DNA from 4 places in the Halomonas sp. AOP13-D3-9 genome. Region 3 is predicted to be linked to each of the others. Evidence: predicted binding sites of a transcription regulator. Region 3 holds the regulator's gene; each other region holds the start of a gene.
What was found. Region 3 encodes sigma-54, which starts transcription at its own class of promoters, with help from an activator protein. Its sites were predicted from a motif close to TGGCACNNNNNTTGCTNT; they were not measured.
Positions count from the first base shown of each region.

Region 1: a site for sigma-54 is predicted at 2,124-2,141, ahead of ACT3UM_RS11010 (amino acid ABC transporter substrate-binding protein). Genes of this name have one in related genera too.
Region 2: a site for sigma-54 is predicted at 2,244-2,261, ahead of speB (agmatinase). Genes of this name have one in related genera too.
Region 4: a site for sigma-54 is predicted at 1,394-1,411, ahead of codB (cytosine permease). Genes of this name have one in related genera too.

Region 1 is NZ_JBQSYH010000008.1:199,402-203,638, reverse strand. It holds gene ACT3UM_RS11015 (amino acid ABC transporter permease) at 1-954, opposite strand, end outside; gene ACT3UM_RS11010 (amino acid ABC transporter substrate-binding protein) at 1,042-2,067, opposite strand; gene speE (polyamine aminopropyltransferase) at 2,299-3,165, opposite strand; gene hemE (uroporphyrinogen decarboxylase) at 3,162-4,237, opposite strand, start outside.
Region 2 is NZ_JBQSYH010000001.1:345,244-349,480, reverse strand. It holds gene ACT3UM_RS01640 (YjiH family protein) at 1-1,103, opposite strand, end outside; gene speB (agmatinase) at 1,208-2,158, opposite strand; gene ACT3UM_RS01630 (sigma-54 interaction domain-containing protein) at 2,415-3,833, shown strand; gene ACT3UM_RS01625 (ABC transporter ATP-binding protein) at 3,947-4,237, shown strand, end outside.
Region 3 is NZ_JBQSYH010000005.1:270,124-274,360, forward strand. It holds gene ACT3UM_RS07765 (PTS sugar transporter subunit IIA) at 1-366, opposite strand, end outside; gene hpf (ribosome hibernation-promoting factor, HPF/YfiA family) at 371-679, opposite strand; gene ACT3UM_RS07775 (RNA polymerase factor sigma-54) at 778-2,193, opposite strand; gene lptB (LPS export ABC transporter ATP-binding protein) at 2,358-3,107, opposite strand; gene lptA (lipopolysaccharide transport periplasmic protein LptA) at 3,119-3,613, opposite strand; gene lptC (LPS export ABC transporter periplasmic protein LptC) at 3,625-4,194, opposite strand; gene ACT3UM_RS07795 (KdsC family phosphatase) at 4,195-4,237, opposite strand, start outside.
Region 4 is NZ_JBQSYH010000001.1:262,059-266,295, reverse strand. It holds gene ACT3UM_RS01270 (diguanylate cyclase domain-containing protein) at 1-1,142, opposite strand, end outside; gene codB (cytosine permease) at 1,455-2,720, shown strand; gene codA (cytosine deaminase) at 2,738-3,991, shown strand; gene ACT3UM_RS01255 (YbaK/EbsC family protein) at 4,056-4,237, shown strand, end outside.

The sequences.
Region 1 (4,237 bases), on a different contig from region 3:
CATGGCCTGGGGGATGACCACCAAACGTAGGACTAATTTGCGCGGCAGGCTCAATGCCTGGGCGGCTTCTGTTTGGCCGTGGGGAATGGCCTGGATGCCCGAACGCACAATCTCCGCAATGAAAGATGCGGTATAGATAGACAGCGCCAGCCACAGGGCCAAAAATTCGGGGATGATGGTAATACCACCGCCGAAGTTAAAGCCGCGCAGTACCGGCATCTCCCAGGTGACCGGTACTCCAGTGGCCACCAATACCAGCAGCGGCAGGCCAAAAATGATCACCAGCGATATCCAGAAAACCGGTAGACGCTTACCGGTGGCTTCGTGGCGGCGCTTATTCCAAATGACCAGTGCGATGCTGGCAATGATTGCCACCACAAAGGTAACAGGGATCAATCCAAATCCTGACTCGAAAAGCGGTTGAGGCAAGTACAGCCCGCGAACATTGAGGAAAATGGCTTCGCCAAACGCCATGCTCTCTCTGGCGCTGGGCAACGTCCGCAGTACGGCGAAGTACCAGAAGAAAATTTGCAGCAGCAGCGGGATATTACGAAACGTTTCGATATAGGCGTTGGCCAGTTTAGAGATTAGCCAGTTGGGCGATAGCCGTGCGATACCGACGATAAAACCAATAATCGAGGCCGCTAACACCCCCAGCCCACCGACCAGCAGCGTGTTGAGCAAGCCAATCACGAAGGTTCGGCCATAGGTACTTTGGGAGGAGTACTCAATTAAGGTTTGACCAATACCAAAGCCGGCTGTGTTGTTCAAAAAGCCGAAGCCGGTAGTAATGCCGCGGGCATTCAGGTTGGCTTGGGTATTGTTGACGATATAGATCAGAAAAGCCGCTACAACAGCGACCAAAATGATTTGAAAGATAAGTGCGCGCTTAGCGCGGTCTCGCCAGAACGGCGGCTTGTGGCCGGCGGGGCGAACGTTAGGTCTTACAGACATGGATGGCGTCTCCGCTATACGGAAGGTCAATCAGATGGCCCGCCGTGTCCCTGGAACAGGGCGGCGGGCCGGGGTCAAGCGAGACGCTTAGCGAATCGGGGGAGCGTACTGAAAGCCACCGTCGTTCCACAGGGCGTTAACGCCGCGCTCAATTTCAAGCGGAGAGCCCATGCCCACGTTGCGGTCAAAGCTTTCAGCGTAGTTACCGACTTGGCTAATAATGTTGTAAGCCCAGTCAGCTTCAAGGTTCATGCCTTCGCCGTAGTTGCCGTCTTGGCCCAGCAGGCGAGCAACATCAGGGTTAGTAGAGCTCAACATCTCTTCAGCGTTTTCGCTGGTAACACCGTACTCTTCGGCGTTAATCATGGCGAACAGTGACCATTTCACGATGTTGAACCAAAGGTCATCACCCTGACGAACAACAGGACCCAGCGGCTCCTTGGAGATCACGTCAGACAGAATCATTGAGGCTTCAGGATCGTCTAGCTGAATACGTAGCGCGGCTAGCTGAGAGGTATCAGACGTCAATACGTCACAGCGGCCTGCCTGATAGCCACCCACTGTTTGCTCAGAGGTATCAAATACGATCGGGTTGAATTCCATGTCATTAGCACGGAAGTAGTCAGCCAGGTTCAGCTCGGTAGTGGTACCCGATTGGATACAGATGGATGCACCGTCGAGCTCATCAGCACCGGTAATGCCCAGGTCGCGAGAAACCATGAAGCCTTGGCCATCGTAAAAGTTAACACCGGTGAAGTTCAGGCCTAGGGTAGTGTCGCGGGTTGTCGTCCAGGTGGTATTGCGTGAAAGGACATCAACTTCACCAGACTGCAGGGCGGTGAAGCGTTCAACGGCGTTGAGAGAAATAAACTCTACCGCGTCGGCGTCGCCAAGTACGGCTGCCGCTACCGCGCGGCAAACATCAACGTCCAAACCCTGCCAGTTACCGTCGTCATCTGGCGCTGAAAAGCCCGGCAAACCATCGCTCACGCCGCAACGAACAGCGCCGTTTTCTATTGTGTCTTCAAGTGTGTCGGCCTGCGCTGTTGCCATGCCTGCTAGTGTCAGCGAACCAGCAGACGCCAATAGCGCTAGGTGTTTTTTATTGAACATTGAGTTTCCCTCGAAGTATTTGAAATCGTTATGCATGCCGTAGCATGTGACTAAACCTAGCAAGGAAGATGCCAACAAGGGTACAGGCGTTAATTCAGCGCTTTTCAACGCTACTCAACGAATTCGAGACGAAGGTATAGGTGCAAAAATGGTAATTGCCCACCCACTTTGCACCTTTATAGGGCAAGTTGAGGTGGGCGGTGACTAAAGGCGGGCAAAACGATGGTGCGTTTACTCGGCTGAAAAGGCCTTGCGCATAAACGGCGGTAGGGCGAGCGCGCCACGGTGGGCTTCTAGGCTATAGTACTCAAGCGGCAGGTCGTGGCTGGCGGCGGCTTGCTCGCGGAAGGTATTCACATCGGTGGTTTTACCCGCCAATGTCACGCTCCACCAGCCTGAGGGATAAACCGGCTGCGGGAAGGGTAGCGTGGCAACGCTGTCAAAACCGGCTTTCAACATATCGTTGCGCAGCTCACGAATGATCGAACCAGCGTGGTAAAGCGGTGATTCGCTCTGCTGCACCATCACGCCGCCGCTTTTCAAAATACGGTGACAGCGCTTTAAAAAGTCGGTTTTAAACAACCCTTCAGCGGGGCCAACTGGGTCGGTAGAGTCGATAATCAAGACATCGATGCTCTCATCCGGTGCATCGTCCACCCACTTGACGCCATCGGCGAACAGCAACTCAGCGCGCGGGTCGTTATTCGATTCTACCAACGACGGGAAGAAACGCTCAGACGCCTTGGTAACTTCTTCATCGATATCAATCTGGGTAACTTTCTCAACGCTTGAGTGTCGCAGCACCTCTTTTAAGGTGCCGCAGTCACCGCCGCCGATGATCACTACCCGCTTGGGGTCTTGATGGGTGAACAGCGCCGGATGGGCAATCATTTCGTGGTAGAGAAAATTATCGCGATCGGTCAGCATCACGCAGCCGTCCAGCACCATCAGGTTGCCATAGGTTTCGGTGGCGTAAACCTCCAGATGCTGGTACTGGCTCTGCACATCCAGCAGCTTTTCTGAGATCTTCAGCGAGAAGGCGCTGCCGTGGCTGTCAAAGATTTCGGTAAACCACTGGTCGTCGCGTAATTCGCTCATGAATTGGCTCCTGAGTGCGATGTGTTGGGTTGCGTCGGAATATCGCGGTGATACTGCGGGCTTAGCTCGTGCAGCGCCTCCATAAAGGCGGTGACGTGGTCGGGATTGGTAAATTGGCTGATGCCGTGGCCCAGGTTAAATACGTGGCCAGGGCCGTGACCGTAGCTTTCCAGCACCCGGGCCACTTCGGCGCGAATAGCCGAGGGGCGGGCAAACAGCACGTTGGGATCAAGATTGCCCTGCAGAGCGACCTTATGGCCAACCCGGGCGCGTGCGTCGGAAAGCTCAGTAGACCAGTCGATACCCAGCGCATCGGCACCAGCGCAGGCGATATGCTCAAGCCACTGGCCGCCATTCTTGGTGAATAAAATCACCGGTACCCGGCGACCATCGTGTTCGCGAATCAGCCCGGAAACGATCTGCTCCATATAGCGCAGCGAGAACTCAAGGTAAGCCGGGGTAGAAAGCGCGCCGCCCCAGGTATCGAAAATCTGCACCGCCTGGGCGCCGGCACGAATCTGCGCGTTCAGGTAGTCGGTTACCGCATGCGCCAGCGTATCCAGCAACTGGTGCATGGTGTCCGGCGTATCGTAAAGCATGGTTTTCAGATGGCGGAAGTCTTTGCTGGAGCTGCCTTCGACCATATACGTCGCTAGCGTCCAGGGGCTGCCGGAGAAACCAATCAGCGGCATACGGCCATTCAACTCCCGGCGAATGGTCGACACTGCGCGCATCACGTAATCCAGGTCGCGCTCGGCGTCGGGTACACTGAGTGCGGCGACCTCTTCTGGGGTGCGCACGGTTTTGCGAAATTTAGGGCCTTCGCCGGTTTCAAAATAGAGACCCAAGCCCATGGCATCAGGGATGGTTAAAATATCTGAAAACAGAATCGCCGCATCTAGCGGGTAGCGCTCTAGAGGCTGCAGGGTGACTTCGCAGGCCAGGTCATGGTTGCGGCACAGATCCATAAAGCTGCCTGCATCGGCCCGTCTGGCGCGGTATTCCGGCAGGTAGCGGCCCGCTTGACGCATCATCCACACCGGGGTGCGGTCGACGGGCTGGCGCGCTAGCG
Region 2 (4,237 bases), on a different contig from region 3:
AACAGTTCCAGCACCGGCACCATGGGGTAGGAGAGCCAGGTAAACAGCGGGGTAAACTCGGCCAAAATCAGTGCGACGGTGCCAATGGCAAATACGAGTGGTAACAGCGTCAGGAAAATATCAATGACGTTGAGTAGTGCGATTCGGGCTAACTGGCGGGGCCCAGGTGCACTACCTGCGCGGCGAGTGGCCTGTAGCAGGCTGTAGCGAAATAGGCCGACATTTTCAGTACGCTCTTCACTCAACTGACAGCCCACAGGCTCATAATAGTCATTGGATTTGCGCGACAGCGGCGGAATCCGTGACACGATAACGGCAGCGATTAAACCTGACACCACTACGGTGAAATAGAACTGAACAAACAGATGGTTAATTTCGACAAAGTTCGTCACTAACAGGCTGAAAGCGATAGAAGCGACTGAAAAGTTAGTCGCAATCACCGATGCTTCGCGGCCGTTGTAGTAACCCTGCTCGTACTGTTGAGCGGTAATCAGCACGCCAACGGTACCTGAACCCATCCAAGAAGCGGTGGCATCAATGGCGCTGCGTCCCGGCAGATTAAAGATAAACCGAAACGGCTTGCGCACCATGGTGCCGATAAACTCCATAAAGCCGAACTCAACCAGAAACGGCAGTAGCAGCGCGGCAAAAAAGAAGAACGTCAGCAGCACAGGTGCCAAATCATTGAGCATCACCCCACCGGTAAACGAGGCGGTGACGAACTCAGGGCCGAACTGAAAAAAGGTCATGATGACAAAAATGGCGCCAAGCACGCGCATCGCGACCCAAATCACGCCCACATCGAACATATCGTGGAAGGGGCCGCTTTGTGCCCAGGCGGGTTTCGCTAACTTGACGTATAGCGTCACCACCACCGAGAGGCAGAGAATGACCAACGCAATCGCCGGTAGCGCTGATCCCAGTAGGGTTTGCAAGCCATCAGCCATCATTCCCATGCCGATATTGATAGAGCCCCCGACCTGAAAGGGCACCAAAAACAGCAATACCCCAATGATGGAGGGGATCAGAAATTTTAGTAAATGCGCGGGAGGTATCGGTGCCGAGGGGCTCGGCTGTTCCGATTTAACGTTGCTATACGACATAGGGTTCACCCATTGGAAGTGATTATTGGAGGTGGGCTGGCGGCGTAATTAGGTCAGTACTGTTTTATTTAGTCGCTATTTCTTTGATAGCTATTCGGTCAGCGTCACTTGCTGTGTTTAACGCCCGGCAGTACGCAGAGCATTTCATACAGCAGCGTGGCGCCCATTAACGCGGTATTACCGCTGGGGTCGTAAGGCGGAGATACTTCGACCAGATCACAACCGACAATATTTAAGCCTGCTGCGCCGCGTACAATTTCCAACCCTTGAGTTGAGGTCAGTCCACCCATCTCCACCGTGCCAGTGCCAGGGGCCACGGAAGGATCCAAACCATCGATGTCGAAACTGATGTACACGGGGATATCACCCATCTGTTCGCGAACTTGCTCCATCAGCGGTGCCAGCGAGCGGTACCAGCACTCTTCGGCGGGCACAACGCGGAAGCCCTGACCACGACACCAGTCAAAGTCTTCTGCCGCATAGCCGGTTCCGCGCAGGCCAATTTGCACGACCTTGCCGTGGGCTAATAGGCCCTCCTCCTGGGCACGACGAAACGGCGTACCGTGAGCAATCGGCTCGCCGAACATATGCTCGTTAACATCGGCGTGGGCATCGATATGGATCAGCCCTACCGGGCCATGCTTTTTCGCCATGGCGCGAAGAATCGGCAGCGTTAAGGTATGTTCACCGCCCAGGGTCAGCGGAATGCAGTCATGTTTCAGCACGTCATCGTAAAAAGCAGTGATGATGTCGACGCTTTTCGGCAAGTGGAAAGTATTGATGGGGACATCGCCAATATCGGCTACCTGCAGGCTTTCAAAGGGCGCGGCGCGTGTCGCCATGTTGTAAGGGCGCAGCATGCGCGACTCGTCGCGAATCTGGCGCGGCCCAAGCCGCGTACCGGGACGGTTTGAAGTACCGATATCCATGGGAATACCGATAAATGCCGCATCCAGACCCTCGGCTGTCTCTTGGGTGGGCAGGCGCATCATGGTGGCAGGGCCTGCAAAGCGCGGCATGGTATTACCGCCCAGGGGCTGATTAAACTCCGACATAGTTCTCTCCTAGACGTTATTTGAACCTAGACGTTATTTGAAATTGCTGAATCGCAATGCGAGCAAGGCTTGTCTATCAATAGACATTGCACAGAGCGTGCCAAGTCATCACAGCCGCTAGGAAAGGCACTTCGCTAGCCATTTGATGCAAAAATGCATTAAATTGACGACCTATCAATTCAATGCTGCATCGATAATTCAAAAATGGTTCGATTAGAAGGCTAATGCCGCGGGTGAATCAGATGAGTGAATTCGAATGAGTGAAATAGACAAACGCGTACTGCAAACCATTGTGGCAACCGCCAATGACCACTTCTTTATCGTCAGTGGCGAAGGACGTGTGCTGGATATCAGCCCAGGCGCCGAAGCGGTATACGGCGTATCGCGGGAAGAACTGCTCTCCAGCAGCGTTCAACAACTGCAAGCCGCGGGGGTGCTTAAGCCATCAATCACTCTGGAAGTGATGCGCACGCGCCGACCGGCGCAGCTTATGCAGGTAACCGGAACAGGCCGCCGGGTGATTGCCGAAGCCTACCCCGTGGTTGTGGAAGGCAAACTCGAGCGCATTATCAGCCGCTCGCGGGACTTAACCGACTTGCAGTTATTGCAAGACGAATACGCCCTACTGCAAAAACGCTTTAGCGAACACTTAAAACGCAGCCAGGCAGCCCCCGATGCCGAAGAGCAGGCGCTGGATGACGCCCTGGATCAGTTGCAGGTGCGCAGCAGCGTGATGCGCGAAATCGCGCTGCTGCTTAAGCGCGTCGCCCCTTCGGATGCCAATGTGTTGATGCTGGGTGAGTCTGGCGTTGGTAAAACCGCCTTTGCCAAACAGCTACATCGCTGGAGCCAGCGCTGCGATGGCCCGTTTGTTGACGTGAACTGTGCGGCGATACCTGAAAATCTGTTTGAGTCCGAGATGTTTGGCTACCAGCCCGGTGCCTTTAGCGGTGCCGCGCGGCAGGGAAAAGCTGGCCTGTTAGAGCAGGCCGAGGGCGGTACGCTGTTTCTGGATGAAATAGGCGAGTTGCCGCTGCTAATGCAAACCAAACTGCTCAAGGTGATTCAGGATGGTAGTTTGACCCGGCTGGGTGACACCCGATCACGCAAGGTCAATTTTCGCTTGGTCGTGGCCACCAATCAGGATTTGGGTAAGCAGGTAGAGAGCGGTCTTTTTCGTCTCGATCTTTACTACCGCCTCAATGTGATCCCAGTTACCCTACCTCCGCTGCGCGACCGCCGGGAGGATATCCCCGACCTGGTTGAAGCGTGCTTAAACCGGCTCAACCAGCGCTATGGCCGGCAAAAAATCCTCGATACTCGCGTTTGGTCGACGCTGATGGGCAGCGAATGGCCGGGGAATGTCCGCGAGCTAGAGAATTGGCTAGAGAGAGCCTGGCTTTCCAGTCCTACCGATCAAATCGAAGTGCCCGCCGCACTCCCTCACGCTGAGCAGCACCCAGCCAGTTTGCAGAGCGCCTCGCCAGCAACGTCGGCAGTAGCACTCGAACCCCAGGAAACCCTCAAGCAATACCTAGCGCGGCTGGAGCGTGAAACCCTTGAGGAGCTGTGCAACACACTCCCCAGCACCTACGCCATTGCGGAACGACTGGGCATCAGCCAATCCAGCGTAGTGCGCAGGCTGCAGCGATATGGCATTAAGGTCGCCAGGTGATTTTCTGCTTGACACAACGGCTGTCATCAACCATCCATGTAAGTGTCATGAAACGGCAACACCTTCAACACAAGCTGAACCAATAACAACCAACAGCCGGTGATGTGTGTGCTATGTCAAACCAATCGCGAATACGCTTAGAGGGCGTCACTAAACGTTGGGGCGCCTCTGCGGCTGTCGATGGTATCTCGTTTGATGTGACCCCAGGGCAGTTTGTCATTCTGCTGGGCCCTTCAGGCTGCGGTAAATCCACCACGCTGCGCATGATCGCAGGGTTGGAAGAAGCCAGCGACGGGCGTATTCACATTGGTGAGCGCGACGTCACGCGCCTACCACCAGGGGATCGAGGGCTGAGCATGGTGTTTCAGTCCTACGCGCTGTTTCCACATTTGAGCGTGGCCGAC
Region 3 (4,237 bases):
GGTCGCTACTTGGCCGAGCAGAGAGAGGTGCGTGTCATCTGCCTCTTCGGGTACCAGCAGGACAAACACCAGATCTACCGGGTCACCGTCGATAGCGTCAAAATCAATCGCTTCTGAGAGTTTTAAAAAACCAGCGATAGGAGCGTTGCAGTGGGGGCTACGCGCATGAGGAATAGCCACACCGTTACCAATACCGGTACTGCCTAAGCGCTCGCGGCCGATTAAACGGCTAAACACTTCTTGGCTGTCCAGGCTGGGGATATTTTGCGCGATAAAGGTGCTGTAAAACTCCAGCACCCTTTTTTTGCTGCCCCCGGGTACGTCAAACAGAACGCGCTCCGGGGGGAGTATGGTTTCCAACGTCATTGAATTAACGCACACCTGCGCCTTGGGCGCGAGCTTGTGCTTTTTCCTTGTGTTTAACGAGTTGACGGTCGATTTTATCCGCTAGGGCGTCGATAGCGGCGTACATATCACTGTCGAGGGCTTCCGCATGTAAGTCAGCACCTGCGGCGTGCAGCGTACAAGCGGCCTGCTGGCGCTCTTTCTCCACTGATAAGGTGACTTGCACCGTGGTTATATTGTCGTAATGGCGCTCTACACGCTCAAGCTTTTCGTTGACATAGTCACGCAAGGCGTCAGTCAGTTCTACGTGATGACCAGTGATATTTACTTGCATTGACGTGCTCCTTATCCATCGGACTGTACTTCGATTGTAACCCTTTTTGCCGCGTTGCAAAGCCCTTGTCGAGAGATTCGCTGCAACGTCGACATAACCTAGCGTAAACGGCGCCGCTCACTGGAGGAGGGAATGCCCATGGCCTCACGATATTTAGCCACCGTACGCCGTGCCACTTGAATCCCCCCTTCGCCTAATAGCGTGACCAAGCGGCTGTCTGAGAGCGGCTTGCCGGGTGGCTCCTCTTGAATCAATTTCTTGAGTCGCGCGCGGATGGCGGTGCTGGAGTGACTGTCGCCATCTTGACCGCTTACCTGACTTGAGAAAAAGTACTTGAGCTCGAACACGCCCCGGGGGGTATGGATATATTTTTGCGTCGTGACCCGTGAAATCGTCGATTCGTGCATCTCCACAGCTTCGGCAATATCGGCCAGTATCAGCGGCTTCATGGCTTCTTCACCGTGCTCTAAAAAGCCAATCTGGCGGGTGATGATTTCGCGCCCCACGCGCAGCAGCGTATCGTTACGGCTCGAGAGGCTCTTAATCAGCCAGCGTGCTTCCTGGAGGTGCTCTTTGAGAAACTGGTTGTCATCGCTTTTGTCCGCACGCTTAATCAAGCTGGCGTAGTCGGGCTGAATACGCAGCCGTGGCAGGGCCTCTGGGTTGAGTTCTAAATGCCAGCCTTCGTTATCGTGGCGGACGACCAGGTCGGGGGTTACATAGCTGTCATCGGTGTCGCCGTAGGCGCTGCCTGGGCGAGGGTCGAGGCTGCGAATAAGTAGGATGACATCGGCCAGCTGTTGGTCATCGAGCCCCAGGCGGCGCTTTAGCAGACGCATGTCATCCTTGCCAAGCGCTTCAAGGAACTGCCGCACTAGGCGGCGGGCGGGAACCAGTAGCGGCGTATCATCGGGCAGGGCGGCGAGCTGCAGCATCAGGCATTCACGCAGGTCGCGGGCAAAGATGCCGGTCGGCTCAAACTGCTGGAGTTTGAGCAGAATGGTTTCCACTTCGCGCTGGCTAAGCCCGTCAACGCCCTGGGCGCGCAGGCCCTCACGGATATCGTTAAGCGGCTGGGTTAAGTAGCCGTTCGCATCGAGCGCGTCGATTAGGCTCTCTGCGACAAGCTGTTCGCGAGCGCTAAAGTCGGTCATGGCGAGTTGCCACAGTAGGTGCCCATGCAGGCTTTGTCCGGCCGCCTGACGCTCAAAGTCGGGGCCTTCGCTGCTGCTGCCGCCCTGGCTACCCATATCCTGATAGGTATCTGACCAGTCGCTATCTACCGAGAGTTCAGTGGGGATGCTTTCTGACCACTCTTCCTCTTTAGGCTCGCTGACAGCCTGCTCATCAAATTCATCTTCCTGCTCCAGCATGGGATTGGCATCTAGGGCCTGCTGAATTTCTTGACGAAGGTCCAGCGTCGAGAGTTGCAACAGCGCAATCGCCTGTTGCAACTGGGGCGTCATGGTCAGCTGTGTGCCGATACGCAGTTGGAGAGAAGCTTTCATGACCATCTGAGAACCACTCGTTAATCAGAATGCTCCACCCTAGTGCGAGTGAGTGCCCGGTGCAAGTGCAATAAGCATGCCATTGGTAGTAAAGTTGTTGCAGAGCGCTATTTACAGAACCAAAAAATAGGTTTAAGGGCAGGCGATAATTGTCGGCACAGTTGATCAGTTTAAAGGCGAAAATCAGCGCCCAGATATACGTCTCTGACCTTCTGATTATCGAGAATGGCACTGGGTGAGCCGCTGGCAATGATTTGCCCATCACCCACGATATAGGCGATATCGCAAATATCGAGGGTTTCACGCACGTTGTGATCGGTGATCAGCACGCCAATATGACGCTGCTTCAGCGCACGGATGATGGTTTTGATCTCGCCTACCGAAATAGGGTCGACGCCGGCAAAGGGCTCATCCAGTAGAATAAAGGCAGGGTCAGTGGCCAGCGAGCGGGCAATTTCTACACGCCTGCGCTCACCGCCCGAAAGGCTCATGCCAAGGTTGTCGCGAATGTGGGTGATATGAAAGTCTTCGAGTAGCGCTTCCAGGCGCTGTGCGCGTCCTGCGCGGTCAAGCTCTTTGCGCGTCTCGAGTATCGCCATAATGTTATCGGCAACCGAGAGCTTGCGAAAAATAGACGCCTCTTGGGGGAGGTAGCCAATACCCGCCGCTGCGCGCTCGTGCATCGGCGCGCGGGTTAAATCCACCGCATCGATTCCGACCTTGCCAGCATCGGATTTCACCAGCCCGACAATCATATAGAACGAGGTGGTTTTCCCTGCGCCGTTGGGGCCCAGTAGGCCAACAATACTGCCTTGGGAGATCTCTAAATTGATGTCTTTGACCACTCGACGACGCTTGTAGCTCTTCGCCAGGTGGTGGGCATACAGGGTTTTGATCGGCGCAGTGTCAGCAGTTGCCACAGCTTGGCTCCCTATTGTTCAGGCTGAATCGTCATACGAATGCGCTGGGGCTCACTGCCGTCAACGTCAGAGCGCGCTTGAATCACTTCGCGGTCAATAAAATACTCAAGGCGCCCACCGGTAAAGGTATCTTCCTGTTGGATCAGTTCGGCTTGGTCGATTAGCTCTACGCGGCGCTCGGCGACGTGGTAAATAATCCTTCGCGCCCAACCTTCCGTCGGGCCATCTTGCCCTTCGGCTTGATGGCGCAGGTAGGCGCGCTCACCGGTGGCGGTTGCCGTCGAGAGTTCACCAGCCGCGTTGCGTTCGATCTCTACCCGCTCCCCGCGCAGCCGCATCTCGCCCTGACGAATATCCACATTCCCGGTATACACGGCGGTGCCCGCCCGTTGGTCGAGATCTAAACGGTCGGCTTCGATTTCCACCGGGGCCTGTTGTGAGGTTTGGGCCAGAGCCGATAGCGGCATCGCGAGCGCAAACAGGGCGGTGTAAATAAGTGCTTTCATGACAATTCCTATTAGCGTTGCGTGGCCGGGGGGTGCGTGCCGCGCACATTATCAGTTAGCCGAACCTGGCTATTGTTAAGCCACACATCCATGCGTGAGGCACTCATTTGCTGGGGCGGTTGCTGCAGCATTACCGGTGTTGCACTCCACGCATGCTGAGTTAGGCCATCATAATGCAATAGCTCAGTATCTAGCTGCCAGCCTTCATCCGGCGCGACCAGACGAGCCGAACCTGACAGCAGCAGGGCTTGGGTAGCGGTATTGAGCGTGCCGACATCGGCGCTGGCCAGCCACTGACGGTTTTCGCTGTCGTAGAGTACGGCTTCGGGCTCTTCGGTCCAGGTTTCACTTTGCTGTGGGGTATGAATTAGGCGCGGTGTTTTTAGCGACTGCAATACCTTGCCGTTATCACCAAACAGGGTGATTTCAGCGTTTTCGAGTACATGGCCTGGCTCCTGAGCCTGCGCTTCAGGATCGATGGCAATGTCTTGAGGTCCGCCGGGGTCAAGCCATACCAGTAGAGCGCCCAGCGCGATAACCAGTCCGCCGAGCCAAAGGCGTACGTTAAGTCGCTTCAACATTTATGGTCGACCATGCAGATAGGTGTCAAGCACCGCGCCCCAG
Region 4 (4,237 bases), on a different contig from region 3:
CGTTGAATGATGGCAAACTCATCGCCACCAAGGCGCGCCACCAAATCATTGTGGGTCAGCAGCCCCTGTACCCGCTGACTAACTTCAACGAGCAGAGCATCACCCGCCGCGTGCCCCAGGCTATCGTTTACTGCTTTAAAATGGTCAAGATCAAACAGCATGACATTAAATACGTCACCTTGATGCAGTGAGCTCACCGCCGTTTTTAAAGCATTATTGAGTTGCACACGATTGGGCAATTTGGTCAGCTCATCATGATGCGCAAGGTGCTGAAAGCGCAGAGCTTCGTCTTTAACTTCAAGTAAGTGTTCACGCTCAATGACTTTCTTACGAAGCGCGTCTATGGCCTTTGCCATCCGGCCAATCTCATCGTTACGGTCGGTATAAGGCGTGCTGTCAGCGGTCTGGTTTTTAGCGATGTCGGTGAGCGATCTAATTAATACCGGCACAGGTGTAAATAACTGACGCATCAAAATAGTAACGAGCAGGGCTGTCGCGACCAACACCACCAGTAGCGCTATAAATGCTTTACTAATCAGATCATTGCGCATCTGATACAACCCTGCTTTCTGGCCTATGGTGGCCACTAGAGCACCTAATAGTTGACCATCAGACGTCACAATAGGCAGTGAACTAACAAAGTGCTCTTCACCGCCAATGCTGGCAAATCCAACATAAAAATCAGCGGCATCCGATGTTGTATGCCACGTATCGATCTCCAGATTGGCGGGTGAGTCTGATGATGTATTAAGTGCATCGGCGACTACGGTGAAGCCCTCTGAAGACTTCGCGAACAGCCATACATTGTTACGTGTTTGAGCACTTGCCAGCGCCAATACATCAATTGGACTAAACCCAGTTTCCAGAACCGACTCTTCATCGCCAATCGGGCGCTGGGAAATGATATGCGTGACTTGACCGGTATCATCTGTCTTAACCGCCACGGACGTATAAATACGCCTAATAGTCGCACTCACTATCTGAGCGTTCACCTGCGCTTCGCGCAACCACTGCTCCCGGGCGCCACGTTCAACCATCAAAAAACCCGATAGCGCCCCCGTTAAATACGCAAACAGCACACCCATCAGCATAAACATCACCACCTTACCCACCAGGGTATGATGCCAAGGAAGTTTAGCCACAGGCAGTGAAGCACTCCTATATTGGGGTTCTGGCATCTACTCCGGTTCCTTCATGGCTATAGCTGCAGCGGGCCTATCCAAGCGTCATCGCAATGAGCGATCATTTCTTTAACAAACAAGCTTTTTTGACCACTATTTTATTCGACAAATGTATACAAACAATTAGGTTTTATTTACTAAAGTATCATTAAAATGAGCTGGCATGTCTTAAAAAAATGACAAGCGTAATCATTCTTATTGTCCTACCCTTTTGGCATATCTCTTGCTTTATAAATAGCTAACAGGTTCGCTTATTTATGTTAGGAGATCGTGATGCACCAGTCTGATTACCCGCTCAGTGAGGTTCCTATCGGCGCCCGCAAGGGCCTGCTCTCCACCTCCGCAGTGCTGCTTGGTTTTACGTTTTTCACTGCGACCATGTGGGCTGGCGGCACGTTAGGCCAGGCCTTTCCGATTGGCCAACTACTATGGGTCATACTGATTGGCAACCTGCTGCTGGGGGCTTATGCGGCAGCACTTGCTTATATCGCCTGTAAAAGCGGACTCAATTCGGTGCTGATGGGGCGCTTCTGCTTTGGCGAGAAGGGCAGCAGACTCTCCGACTTTATTCTCGGCTTTACCCAGATAGGCTGGTACGCCTGGGGCACCGCGACGATTGCGCTAGTGTTAGTACGCACCACTGGGATGCCTGAATGGCTGGAAATCCCCTTAATGGTGCTCTTTGGGTTTGGTTTCTGCGTGACCGCCATGATTGGCTATAAGGGTATGGACTGGCTGTCGCGCTTTGCCGTCCCCGCCATGATGCTGTTTATCCTGATCAGCCTCTTCACCGGGTTGGTGGATGTGCGCGGCTTCGCGGGACTGAGCCAGCAAACACCCACGGAAAGCATGAGCGTAGCAGCGGCGATTACCGTCATCATCGGCACCTTTATTAGCGGCGGCACCCAAGCCACCAACTGGAGCCGCTTCGCCAAGACCCCGAAAATTGCCGTCATCGCCACCCTGACGGCTTTTTTTGTGGGGAACGGCTTAATGGTACTGACCGGCGCACTCGGCACCATGATTTACCAGCAGGCGGATATCGTGGATGTATTGATCGCTCAGGGCTTTGTCACTATCGCCGTGCTGATGCTGTTTCTGAATATCTGGACAACCCAGGACAACACCATCTACAACTTCGCCGTGGCAGGTTGCAATTTGCTGCGCACCGAAAAGCGCCGACTGGTCACCGTGGGCGGCGCAGCGATTGGCACCGTGCTGGCGGTAGGCGGCATGTATAACCTGTTGATTCCTTTTCTGGTACTTCTGGGTACTTTTATACCGCCCATGGGCGGGGTGATCATGGCGGACTTCTGGCTTAAGCATAAAGGCCGCTACCCCGCATTGGATAACGCCCAATTGCCTAACTTCAATCGCCGAGGGTTAGCTGCGTATGCGCTGGGCGCCGGGGCGGCTTACTTCTCCCCGTTACTACCTCCGTTGGTGGGTGTGATAGTGGCAGCGGGCAGCTACGCCGTGTTACTTCGTTTAAACCACGCTACGCTAAGCGATACGCTTCCCTCTACTGCCGAACAATAAGTGAGCCCCTGTTTTATATGAGCATGCAAATTATCAACGCCCGCCTACGCCAGCGCCCTGAGCTTTACCGACTTGAGATTGAGAACGGCACGTTCACGTCAATTACCGTGCAAGACGCACCGCAAACAGCGAGCGAAGGGCAGATTGATGCGGGGGCAAAGCTCGTTTGCGCGCCCTTTATTGAGCCACACATTCATTTAGACGCCGCCCTCACCGCCGGTGAGCCAAGCTGGAACCAGAGCGGCACGCTTTTTGAAGGCATTGAGCGCTGGGGCGAGCGTAAGCCCATGCTGACCGAAGCGGATATTCGCGAGCGGGCACTGAAGACCCTGAATTTGTTGATCGGCAATGGCGTGCAGTTTGTGCGCACCCACGCCGATACCAGCGACCCTAGCCTGATTGGGCTGAAAACGCTGTGCGCCCTGCGTGATGAGCTAAAGGATAAAATTGATATTCAGGTGGTCGCTTTTCCTCAAGACGGCCTGCTCTCTTACCCTGGCGGCGACAGGCTGATGGAAGAGGCACTAGAGATCGGCGCCGATGTGGTAGGCGGCATACCCCACTTCGAGTACACCCGCGAGCTGGGCGTGGCCTCCATGAAGCGGGTAATCGAGCTGGCGATCAAGTACGACCGTCTGGTGGATGTGCACTGTGACGAGATTGATGACCCCAATTCGCGCTTTCTCGAAGTATTGGCCTGCGAAGCACTGTTTAACGACTTGGGCAGCCGCGTCACCGCCAGCCACACCACGGCGATGCACTCTTACGACAACGCCTACTGCTCCAAGCTGTTTCTGCTGCTCAAGCGTTCGGGCATTAACTTTGTCTCCTGCCCCACGGAAAGCATTCATCTTCAGGGGCGCTTTGACACCTATCCAAAACGCCGCGGCGTGACACGGGTAAAAGAGCTCAACGAAGCGGGTATTAATGTCTGCTTTGCCGAGGACTCCATCTTTGACCCCTGGTACTCCCTGGGGAATGGAAAGCTGCTACGCACATTGGATTTTGGCCTGCATATCTGCCAGATGATGGGCTATCAGGACTTCAGCCAGGCGCTCTCACTGATTACCGATAACAGCGCCCGTACGCTCAATATTGAGGCACGCTACGGCATCGAGGTCGGCAAACCCGCCAGTTTCAACCTATTGGAGGGCGAAGATGACTACAGCGTGCTGCGCGCCCAAGGCGAAGTGCTGCTTTCCGTACGCCACGGCGAGATCATCATGCAGCGTGAGCCGAGCAAGATCACTACGCCACAGTGGCTTGGCTAAAGCACTTTAGGCAGGTTAGATTAATCATTTAATCGACCAAAGTTACCAACTAAGGAAGACTACGATGGGCATTGAGACCGTTCGCCAGTTTTTTGCCGAGCACGCGCCGGATATCAACATCGAAGTGCTAGAAACCAGCACTGCTACCGTTCAGCTCGCCGCTGACGCCCACGGCGTAGCGCCTGGTCAAATCGCCAAAACCCTAGCGTTCAAAGTCGGTGAAAAGCCGCTACTGATCATGGCCAG